DNA from 2 places in the Pseudomonas sp. NPDC090233 genome. Region 2 is predicted to be linked to the other one. Evidence: riboswitches for the same ligand, from Rfam matches in the RefSeq annotation. Region 2 holds a riboswitch; the other holds the start of a gene.
The links. A riboswitch is a leader RNA that binds a small molecule or an ion and turns the genes downstream of it on or off. The one in region 2 is predicted to bind thiamine pyrophosphate.
Positions count from the first base shown of each region.

Region 1 (5,916 bases), on a different contig from region 2:
TCTGCACCAGGTTGTGCACCCAGCTGTTGATCTGCGCTTCACTGCGCTCGCCCGCCAGCAGCACGACGAATTCGTCGCCCCCAAAGCGTGAAGCCTCGTCGCCCGGTTCGAGCAGGCGCTGAATACGCCCAGCCACGGCCTGCAGCAGCAGATCGCCGATCTTGTGCCCAAGCGAATCGTTGATCGACTTGAAGCGGTCCATGTCGATGAACAGGATCGCCATCAGCCGGCGTTTGCCACGTTGGCGTGTCAGTGCCTGACCTGCCACCTCGACGAACTGGCGGCGGTTGTGCAGGCCGCTGAGGTGGTCGGTGGCGGCGGCGTGGCTGCTGCGCCGGTGTTCGTCCTCCAGGCGCACGATCAACTGCTGATTGACCTGCTGCGCGTGCTCCAGGGCGCTGAAAGCCTCCTGGCGCTTGCCTAACAGACGCAGGGTCCAGGCCAGGCTGACGAGGATCATCAGGGTCATGCTCAGGTTCAGCCAGAACTGGCGAGAATAGGCCAGGGCCGTGGGGGCGAGAATCTCGTCATAGCGTTGGCTGACGATGATGCTGAAGCCGCGCTCGTCGATGCGCCGGTAGAGGCTCTGGAAGGGGTTGCCGGCGGCGTACTGGACCAGTAGCCCGGACTCGCTGCCCGGCGTCGGCAGGCCAGGCTCGAATTCATCACCGGCCACGACCACGCCACTGGTGTCGATACGCAGGCGTTCCTGGCCGTCATCCTGTAACAGGCGCATCAACCCGGTAGTGCCCAGGTCGATGTGCTGGAACAGCACGGCGAGGTAGCCGATATCGAGTTGTACCACGAGGATGTTGTCGATTTCGCGGCCGGGCAGGTTGGTCAACGGCAAGAGGAAGGGCAGGCGCCAGTTCGGCATGGCGGTCGGTGTAAGCGTTGGGGTGATGCGAGGCAGGAACGGTTTGAAACCGTAATGGGCGACATGCAGTTTGAGCTGCTGCAGCCAGTCCTCCGGCAGCTCTGGGGCTTCATCGCCATGGCTTGCCGACAGCAGCCGCCCGTTCCGGTCATAAAGGCTCATGCGTTTGAATACCGGGTCTTCGGCCAGCAGCCGTGCCAGGCTCAGGTTGCCCTGGCGCAGCACTTTCATGTCGTCCTGGGTAACCCGGCCTACGGCCTGGGCGCGGTCGACCAACTGTCGCAGGCTTTCGCCGACGATGCTTGCGAGGTTCAGGTGTTCGGCGGCCTTCGCCGACAGTGCATCCTGGCGCGCGGCTCCCTTCTGAGTAAAGTGCAGCCCCCAGAGGAACGTCAGGGTGGCTGCGCAGAGCACCAGTATCAACAGGCGTAACAGGCCTGCAGACGAGAGAAAACGGCGTATCACAGCTGGCATTCCCGACCCTGGGTGATGGTCGAAAAATACGACAGGCAGATGACAGGTTCATGACTGGTGGCTAAATGCCTTTATTTTTCCGAGCCGCAGCGTGCAGGGCCATTTGTGGGGGGCTACCTCGTGACAAACGCTGTTCAGCTGCTGTATACCTGCACCCCACCAAGGGGAGTCCGGCAACGGGCTGAGAGACCGCTGGCATCGCAGCGCGGTGACCCTTAGAACCTGATCCGGATCATGCCGGCGAAGGGATGGGACTGCCGACCTGCCTTTTTGCCGGCCTCATTGCGAGGCCGCTTCATGCCCCAACATAACGGTCTCGCTGTCACCCCAATGGAGGGCAGCATCATGACCGAACGCTTCACCGAAACCCTGCGCCAACAGAACCAACCGACCTGGTCGGCTGCCGTCGGCCACCGCTTCGTCTCCGAGCTCTGCGACGGCAGCGTGGCGGACCCGATCATGGTCCGCTACCTGGTCCAGGACCATCGTTTTCTCGACAGCTTCCTGACCTTGTTGGGCGCCGCCATCGCCACTGCCGACACCTTCGAGGCTCGGCTGCGGTTCGGCCGCTTCGCCGGGATGATTTCCAGCGATGAAAACACCTATTTCCTGCGCGCCTTCGAGGCACTGGACGTAAGTCCAGAGCAGCGTATGGGACCTGAGGACACGCTGCCCACAGCGGGCTTCAAGGCGATCATGCGCGAGGCGGCGGCCACCCGCTCCTATGCAGCTGCGCTGGCGGTATTGAACGTAGCGGAGGGTCTGTACCTGGACTGGGCGACGCGGGCCGCCAAACCGCTGCCGGCCAATTTCGTGCACGCAGAGTGGATTACCCTGCACGACAACCCGGCGTTTGCCGAATTTGTCGCCTTCCTGCAATCCGAACTCGACCGGGTAGGGCCGCAGGAAGCAGAACTGAGCCGCGATTTCTATGCGCGTACCGTGGCCCTGGAGCTGGCCTTCTTCGACGCCATCTACGACGAGGAGGCTTGAGCATGGATATCTTCGAGCGCCTGAAGGCCGCCACCGCCGCGCAGTGGTCCAGCTATGTGGACCACGACTTCGTCCGGCAGATGGGTGAGGGCACCCTGAGCGAGGAAGCCTTCCGGACCTACCTGGTGCAGGACTACCTGTTCCTCATCCAGTTCGCCCGCGCCTGGGCGCTGGCTGCCTATAAGAGCCGCCTGCCAGCCGACATCCGCGCTGCCCAGGCCGGCCTGGCGGCGATCCTTGACGAGACCGAACTGCACCTGCGCCTGTGCGCTCGTTGGGGGCTGACGCAGGCCGATATCGAGGCGGCGCCGGAGCATCAGGCCACGGTCGCCTACACCCGCTATGTACTCGATTGCGGCGCTGCGGGCGATCTGCTGGAACTGCATGTGGCGTTAGCGCCGTGCGTGATCGGCTACGCCGAAATTGGCCGCACGCTGGCGGAGCGGATCGGTGATCTGAGCAATCACCCGTACCGGGAATGGATAGGCGAGTATGCCGGTGAAGGCTACCAGGGCGTTGCCGCGGCAGCACGCAAGCACCTGGATGAACTGGCCGCGCGGAGCATGACCGAGCAGCGGTTCGTTGAGCTGGCAGCAGTCTTTGGCCAGGCCTCGCGGTTGGAAGCCGACTTTTGGCAAATGGGGTTTGAGGGCGTGGTAACGCCTGCCAGGTAGATACGTGACCGACAGGTCGCGCATTGGATGTAGCAGGACGGTCCTGGAATAGGGGTCGTCGTTTCGGGCACTGGATAATCAAACGGCCTCTCTTGGGCCGTCCCCGGTTTTTGAGTAGGCATCGCTAGCAATTACAACTACAAAAGCCTGCAGCAAAACCGAAAAGGGCCCATTGATGGCAACGCAAGAGAACGTTGAAACACCGGCGCTCGGCGTCACCGACCCGACCAAGACTGCCGAGGCCCGGCAGGACCGCCACCGCGAAGGCAAGCTCGATTGGGCGGTGTTCGGCATTACCAGCCTGCTGGCAATCGTCTTCATCCTCTGGGGTCTCGTCAATCAGGCGGGCCTCGCAGCCAGTGCTTCAACGGCTCAGTCCTGGGTCATCGTCAACTTCGGCTGGTTCTTCGTGCTGACCTCGACCGTGTTCGTGATTTTCGTGCTGTGGCTGGCGGCCAGCCGCTACGGCAGAATTCCGCTGGGGCGTGACGGCGAAGCGCCGGAATTTCGCACGGTGTCCTGGGTCGCCATGATGTTCAGCGCCGGCATGGGCATTGGCCTGATGTTCTTCGGCGTCGCCGAGCCGCTGTCGCATTTCGTCAGCCCGCCACCGGGGAGTGCCGCGGCGCAATCCGATGAAGCCCTGCAGGTGGCGATGGCGACCACGTTGTTTCATTGGTCGATGCACCCTTGGGCGATGTACGCCATCGTCGGTTTGGCGATTGCCTACGGCACCTTTCGCCGCGGCCGCTCACAACTGATCTCCACCGCGTTCCGGCCGTTGATCGGCAAGCATGCCAACGGCCCTGTCGGCCGGGTGATCGACATGATGGCGATCTTCGCCACCCTGTTCGGCTCGGCGGCGTCGCTGGGGCTCGGCGCGCTGCAGATTGCTGGCGGCCTGGAATACAACGGCTGGATCGAACAGCCGGGCAAGCTGTTCTACATCGCCCTCATCACCTTGCTGACCATCGCCTTCGTCGCGTCGGCCGTGTCTGGCATTGGCAAAGGCATCCAGTGGCTGTCCAACACCAACATGGTGCTGGCACTGGCGCTGGCGTTATTCGTCTTTCTGGTTGGCCCTACGCTGTTGATGCTCAATCTGCTGCCCACGTCGATCGGCGTCTATATAAAGCTGCTGCCTGAAATGATGGCGCGCACCAGCGCCAGTGGCGGCGATGCCATGGACAGCTGGCTGGCCAGCTGGACAGTGTTCTATTGGGCCTGGTGGATTTCCTGGACGCCCTTTGTCGGCATGTTCATCGCTCGCATCAGCCGCGGGCGCAGCATCCGCCAGTTCGTCAGTGGCGTGCTGCTGGTGCCGAGCCTGGTCAGCCTGGTGTGGTTCAGCATTTTCGGCGGTGCCGGCATCGACGCCCTGCGCGAGGGCAGCTTCGTGCTGATCGACGGGGCGGTGAACAGCAATCACACCCTGTATCAACTGCTCGACAGCTACCCGCTGGCATCGGCGACTTCCGTGCTGGTGATGATCCTGGTGGCGATCTTCTTCGTCTCCGGGGCCGATGCAGCATCGCTGGTGATGGGCACTTTGTCCCAGCACGGCACCGCAAAACCCGCGCGTGCCACGGTTATTTTCTGGGGTGCACTGACCGGCACGGTTGCCGCCATCATGCTGGCCATCGGCGACCCAGGTAACCCAGGCCAGGCGCTGACGGGCCTACAGAACCTGACGATCGTCGTGGCGCTGCCTTTTGTGCTGGTGATGGTGTTGCTGTGTTTGGCGCTGTATCGCGACCTGCGCAAAGACCCGATGATGCTGCGCCACCTGCGCGGCAGCGAGCTGATCGAAAAGGCCGTGCTGTACGGCGCGGTCAAGCACGGCGAGGAGTTTTACATCGTGGTGCAGGAGAAAAAAGCGTCGGTTAAGCCTGCAGCGGCGCAGGTTGAACTGTCACAGGGTTGATTGACTGTTGAGTGAGGCGAGCACACAGCCTGAAATCTGTGCGTCCTGGACAGCCACCCCCGTTAGGTCGACCAGCGTGATCTGCTCGTCGTCGTCCCGACCGGGTACGCGGCCTTCGAGCAGGGCACCCAGCTCAGTCAACTGCTGCTCGCCGATCAAGCCAGCGTTCAGCGCATGGGAAACTTCGCCGTACTGGCTGCTTTGGTTGAGCGCGTCGACGATGATGCGATCAGCCCGTGCGACCAGCGCCGGGTCAAGCTCCTGCTTACCCGGTGCGTCGGTACCTACTGCGGTGATATGGGTGCCCGGTTGCACCCATTCGCTGAGTAACAGCGGCTCACGCGATGGCGTTGCGCAGACGATCAAGTTCGCATTGCGCGCAACCACTTCAGCATCGCGCGTGACCTCGACTTCAAAGCCGAGACCGCTGGCGAACGTTTTATAGGCTGCAAGCTGGAAGTCACTGCGCCCCCAAGCGATCACCTTGCGGCAAGGAGTGACGGCAGCCAACTGCTCCAACTGCATCCGCGCCTGTGTGCCGGTGCCCAGCATGCCGATGGCTTTGACGTTTGCCGGGGCCAGAATGCGGGCAGCAATGCGCCCGGCCAGCGCAGTGCGGATGCACGTCAGCCAGCCTTCATCCTGAAGTAGGGCGATGGGTTGCCCAGTGGTCGCCGATACCACCATCATCAGGCCGTCATTGCTTGGCAGGCCTTTGCCGGGATTGTCGTAGAAGCCGGTTGATATTTTTACCGTGAAGGTGTCACTGCCCGCGACGTGTGCAGACTTGATGCAGCAGTCGCCGTTGGCCTGGGGGAATGTGAACGCCTGAGTCGGCGGAACCTGGACTTTGCCGTTGGAGAAGGCAATGAAACCTTCCTCAAGACGTCGCACTGCGAGGTCAGTGTCGAGCAGGCCAATGATCTGCTCTTTGGTGAAGATCTTCATTTGACCGCCTCAAGGAATTTTTCGAG
Region 1 covers NZ_JBIVYQ010000001.1:821,470-827,385, forward strand. The annotation lists gene ACIQUF_RS03735 (EAL domain-containing protein) at 1-1,342, opposite strand, end outside; TPP riboswitch at 1,504-1,617, shown strand; gene ACIQUF_RS03740 (TenA family protein) at 1,697-2,344, shown strand; gene tenA (thiaminase II) at 2,347-3,018, shown strand; gene ACIQUF_RS03750 (BCCT family transporter) at 3,194-4,942, shown strand; gene ACIQUF_RS03755 (ornithine cyclodeaminase family protein) at 4,931-5,890, opposite strand; gene ACIQUF_RS03760 (threonine/serine dehydratase) at 5,887-5,916, opposite strand, start outside.
Region 1: another riboswitch for thiamine pyrophosphate. It lies ahead of ACIQUF_RS03740 (TenA family protein); the one in region 2 lies ahead of thiC (phosphomethylpyrimidine synthase ThiC).

Region 2 (5,916 bases):
TGCAGTGGCCGAGGAACAGGTGCACGTATTCATCGCTGCCGCCCGGCGACGGGAAGTAGCGGGTCATTGGCCACAGTGCGCTAAAGGTCAGACCGGCTTCTTCTTCGGCTTCGCGGTGGGCGACTTCTTCGGGCTGTTCGTCCTTGTCGATCAGGCCGGCGACCAACTCGATCAACCAGGGATTGTCGGTCTTGCCCAACGCCCCCACGCGAAACTGCTCGATCAGCACCACTTCATCACGCTGCGGATCATAAGGCAGCACGCACACGGCATCGTGGCGCACGAACAGTTCGCGGCTGATCTCACGGCCCATGCCCCCGGCGAACAGCTCATGGCGCAGGCGCAGCTTGTCGAGCTTGTAGAAGCCCTGGAAGCAGTTGGCCCGCTCGATGATATCGAAACCCTTGGGCACTGAATTCAACGTGTCTGACATGGAAACCCTCATTACCTCGGATACTGCTTCGCGCCATCCTACTCTGCACGCTTTCCCGTTTCACCCCTTTCCGGTAACCGTTCGCGCACTCGGGACAGCGGGTCTACTGTCTGTTAGCTTAGTGGCGAACTGAAGGCCGCGCAGGCGGTCAAAGGGCGACTTTATCTGTACTGCAAGGATCATCATGACACTTGTCAAACTGACTTCCGTGGCTGTGCTGGCCTTGGCCCTCGGTGCCTGCCAGAGCCTGTTCACGCCCAATTACCGTGCCCCGCTGGAGGTCAAGCGCGACGCCTGGGAACACGTGAAGCCCGGCTGCAGCGCCAGCGACTGCCCGCTGGTGAATATCGACACCATCCACTTCCCCGATCTGCCCAAGCTCGACGCCATCGTCGAAAAACGCCTGTTGCAGCTGACCGAAGACAACCAGCATGGCACCGCCCCCAGCACTTTGCAGGCGTACGAACAGCAATACCTGGCCACCGCCGACAAACGCAACAGCAGCTACCTGCAAGCCAAGGTACGCGAGCAGCATGACGGGCTGGTGATCATCGAGCTGTCCAGCTACCTCGACAGCGGCGGCGCCCACGGCATGCCGGGCCGCGGCTTCATCAACTATTCGCGCAAGCTGGACAAGGTGCTGACCCTGCAGGACATGCTGCTGCCGGGCCAGGAAGAAACCTTCTGGAAGACGGTCGAGGAATCGCACCGCGCCTGGTTGATCAGCGTGGGCATGGACAAGGACGCCGAGTTCGTCAAAACCTGGCCGTTCAAGAAGTCGCCGCACATCGCCCTGACGTACGGCGCAGTCGTGGTCAAGTATGAGGTCTACTCCATCGCGCCCTATTCCATGGGCCACGTGGAGTTGAAGCTCCCCTACCCGCGCCTGAACGGTGTGCTCAAGCCCGAACTGTTTCCCGGGCGCGGCTGAAGCTCAGTAGCAGATGCAGCCCACCTGCCAGCAGCAATGCTGGCAGGGTCGCGCCCAGCTCCGGCGCTTGCGCGGCAATCAGGTGATACGCCGCCACACCCACCGCCCATGCCAGCAGTGCCTGCCAGTGCAAACCGTCGACCTGCGCGGGCAAGCGGCGGCGGCGGATCACGTAGTGGTCCATCAGCACCACGCCGAACAGCGGCGCGAACACCGAGCCGATCAGCAGCAGGAAGTTCTCGTACTGGGCCAGCGGCGCCAGCAGGGCGATCAGCGTGCACAGCACGCCGATGACCAAGGCCAGGTGCTCGACTTTCACTCGCACCAGCATCCCGGTCGATACCGCCGCCGAGTGGATATCGGCGAAGGCTTTTTCTGATTCGTCCAACAGGATCAGCAGCAACGGAATACCCATCCCGGCGCCGGCCAGGGCCAGCAGCAACGCGTTGGCCTCACTGCTCGGGGCAAAGGCCAGGGTGTAGGCCACGCCCAGGCTCATCAGCCAGGTATTGCCGATGAAATACCCCAATACCGTGCCGCCGAAGACATGCCGGCCATTGCGGGCGAAGCGGGAGTAGTCGGCGATCAGCGGCAACCAGGACAGCGGCATGGCGATGACGATGTCGAAACCGACGGCCAGCGACATCGAGCCGTCCCCCGCGCGGCGCCACAACTCGCCCAGGTCGGCCTTGGCGAACAGGTTCCAGGTCAGCCAGAGGCACGCGCCCAGCAGCACCCAGATGCCCCATTTGCGCAGTACCTTGCGCACGAACGCCAGCGGCCCGCTCACCGCCAGCAGGGTGGCCAGGCCACCGAAGCACAGGGTCCAGAGCATCGGGCTGTTCCACAGGCTGCCTTCGCCGAATGCGCGCGCACCCAGCAGGCTGGCCGCGTCACGCATGACGATGATCTCGAAGGCGCCCCAGCCAACCAGTTGCAGCAGGTTGAGCAGCGCCGGCAAGCGCACGCCGTGGCTGCCCAGGCTAAGGCGCAGGGTGCCCATGGCGGAGAGGCCGGTGTCGCTGCCGATCACGCCGGCGGCCCCCAGCAACAGCACGCCCACGCCAGTGCCGAGGGCGATGGCCAATACCGCGCCGGCCAGGCCAAGGCCTGGGGCGAGCATGGCGCCGACCTGCAGGACCATCAGGCCGATGCCGAGGGAGAACCACAGCGAGAACAGGTCGCGGCCGCCGAACGGGCGCTGGGTGGTGGGGACCGGGTGGTCAGGGGAGAAGTGGCTGGGGGTTGTCATTGTGCTTATCGCCGCAAATGTTGGGATAGATACCGGTCCCTCTGTGGGAGCAAGCTCCCACAGAGGTTGTGAAGTGCCTTACACCTTGTGATACAGCTGGCTGCCTTCCTGGCGGAACCGCTCGGCCTGCTCGCGCATGCCTTGCTCGACCGAAACGTCCACGGTCTCGATCCTGGCGGCGTACTCACGCACTTCCTGGGTGATCTTCATCGAGCAGAACTTCGGCCCGCACATCGAGCAGAAGTGCGCGACCTTGGCCGATTCCTTCGGCAGGGTCTCGTCGTGGAAGGCGCGTGCAGTGTCCGGGTCCAGGCCGAGGTTGAACTGGTCTTCCCAACGGAACTCGAACCGCGCCTTGGACAAGGCGTTGTCACGGATCTGCGCACCGGGGTGGCCCTTGGCAAGGTCGGCGGCATGCGCGGCGATCTTGTAGGTGATGATGCCGGTCTTGACGTCATCCTTGTTCGGCAGGCCCAAGTGTTCTTTCGGCGTGACGTAACAGAGCATGGCGCAGCCGAACCAGCCGATCATCGCCGCGCCGATACCCGAGGTGATGTGGTCGTAACCGGGGGCAATGTCGGTGGTCAGCGGGCCGAGGGTGTAGAACGGCGCCTCGTCGCAGCACTCCAGCTGCTTGTCCATGTTCTCTTTGATCAACTGCATCGGCACATGGCCCGGGCCTTCGATCATGCACTGAACGTCGTGCTTCCAGGCGATCTTGGTCAGCTCGCCGAGGGTTTCCAGTTCGCCGAACTGCGCCGCATCGTTGGCGTCGGCGATCGAGCCCGGACGCAGGCCGTCACCCAGCGAGAAGCTGACGTCGTAGGCCTTCATGATTTCGCAGATCTCATCGAAATGCGTGTACAGGAAGTTTTCCTGGTGGTGCGCCAGGCACCACTTGGCCATGATCGAACCGCCCCGGCTGACAATGCCGGTGACCCGCTTGGCGGTCAGCGGCACGTAGCGCAGCAGCACACCGGCATGGATGGTGAAATAGTCCACGCCCTGCTCGGCCTGTTCGATCAGGGTGTCGCGGAACAGCTCCCAGGTCAGGTCCTCGGCCACGCCGTTGACCTTCTCCAGGGCCTGGTAGATCGGCACAGTGCCGATCGGCACCGGCGAGTTGCGGATGATCCACTCGCGGGTTTCGTGGATGTGCTTGCCGGTGGACAGGTCCATGACCGTGTCCGAGCCCCAGCGAATGCCCCAGGTCAGCTTGGCCACTTCTTCCTCGATCGAGGAGCCCAGGGCGCTGTTGCCGATGTTGCCGTTGATCTTCACCAGGAAGTTGCGGCCGATGATCATCGGCTCCAGCTCCGTGTGGTTGATGTTGGCCGGGATGATCGCGCGGCCGCGGGCGATTTCTTCGCGCACGAACTCGGCGGTGATCTCTTTCGGGATGTTGGCGCCGAAGCTGTGGCCGGCGTGCTGCTGGTTGAGCAAACCTGCGGCGCGCGCCTCCTGCAGCTTCATGTTCTCGCGGATGGCAACGTATTCCATCTCGGCGGTGATGATGCCCTGGCGGGCGTAGTGCATCTGCGAGACGTTGGCGCCGGCCTTGGCGCGGCGCGGGTTGCGCACGTGGTTGAAGCGCAGCTTGGCAAGCTCGGCATCGTTCAGGCGCTGCTGGCCAAAGTTCGAGCTCAGGCCGCCCAGGCGCTCGGTGTCGCCACGCGCGTCGATCCAGGCGGACCGAACATCGGCCAGGCCTTTGCGTACGTCGATGATGACGTTCGGGTCGGTGTACGGGCCGGACGTGTCATACACCAGCACCGGGGCGTTGCTTTCGCCGCCGAAGTCGGTGGGGGTGTCGTGCAGGCTGATTTCGCGCATCGGCACGCGGATGTCCGGGCGCGAACCTTCGACATAGACCTTGCGCGAACGCGGAAACGGTTGCACGGACTGCTGATCGACTTGCGCCGACTCACTGAGGTTGATCGTTTTTTCTTGTTTGGTCATCACAGGCTCTCCAGACGGCTTCCAAGCGGGCGGAATGTCGGGGTGAACCTGAAAGAGGCGGACGCACTCGTAGACGAGTGCAGTGCGAGGACGAGGTGCCATGAGCCGCAAGCAGCTGAGACATTCCCGGACCTTGCACAAGAGGCTCCCCGGGAAGGCGAGCAATCTTGTTCCCTACGCAGGCGCTAACCTGATCAGGTTCAACGGGATCCGCACCTATGCGATCTCAGCCTTTGCTTCAAGGCACCCCGACAAGAACATGCGCAGTCTAGACTGGAGTGGTCGGCAAAGCCAAGCGGGTAAATGGTAGCGATGATGAAAGGCGCACGCGGCGATTGTTGCCGACTGCGCTCGGCCTTACACTGGCCCATCTTTCGATACTCAACAGTTCAGAAATTATAATTTCGTACAAGGATTGCCTCTATGCTGCGCAAACTCTCACTGGCGATAGCCGTGTCTTGTGCGTCCAACGGAGTGGTCTGGGCAGCGGATGTGCCCACAACAGTCAAAACCGACCTGGTCAGCGTCTACCAGGAAGCGGTCGACAACAACGCCGATCTTGCGGCCGCACGCGCCGATTATGGCGCCCGCCGCGAAGTGGTGCCCCAGGCCCGCGCCGGCCTGTTGCCGAACCTGTCGGCCGGTGCCGAGATGCAGAATACCCGGACCAAACTCGACGAACCGTCGATCACCTCCAACCGCAGCGGCAACTCCTGGAGCGCCACCCTGGCCCAGCCGGTGTTCCGTGCCGACCGCTGGTTCCAGTTGCAGGCGGCTGAGGCGGTCAATGAGCAAGCGGCGCTGGAGCTGTCGGCCACCGAGCAGAACCTGATACTGCAGACCGCGCAAAACTACTTCGCAGTGCTCCGCGCCCAGGACAACCTGGCTGCGACCAAGGCCGAGGAAGCCGCCTTCAAGCGCCAACTCGACCAGTCCAACGAACGTTTTGACGTGGGCCTGTCGGACAAGACCGACGTGCTGCAGTCCCAGGCCAGCTACGACACAGCCAGGGCCAACCGGATCATCGCCGAGCGCCAGGTACAGGATGCCTTCGAAGCACTGGTAACCCTGACCAACCGCGAATACGCTTCGATTCAGGGCGTAGTCCATACCCTGCCGATCCAGGTGCCCACGCCCAACGATGCCAAGGCCTGGGTCGAGACCGCCGGCCGGCAGAACCTCAACCTGCTGGCGACCAATTACGCCGTCAGTGCCGCCGAAGAAACCCTGCGCCAGCGCAAGGCCGGCCACGCGCCGACGCTGGATGCGGTGGCCAAGTACCAAAAAGGCGACAACGACAACCTGGGTTTCAGCAACCCCTCGCAGCTGGGCGTGCGCTAC
Region 2 covers NZ_JBIVYQ010000006.1:384,148-390,063, reverse strand. The annotation lists gene ACIQUF_RS19005 (NUDIX domain-containing protein) at 1-433, opposite strand, end outside; gene ACIQUF_RS19000 (RsiV family protein) at 618-1,364, shown strand; gene cytX (putative hydroxymethylpyrimidine transporter CytX) at 1,333-2,616, opposite strand; gene thiC (phosphomethylpyrimidine synthase ThiC) at 2,695-4,575, opposite strand; TPP riboswitch at 4,730-4,836, opposite strand; gene ACIQUF_RS18985 (TolC family outer membrane protein) at 4,999-5,916, shown strand, end outside.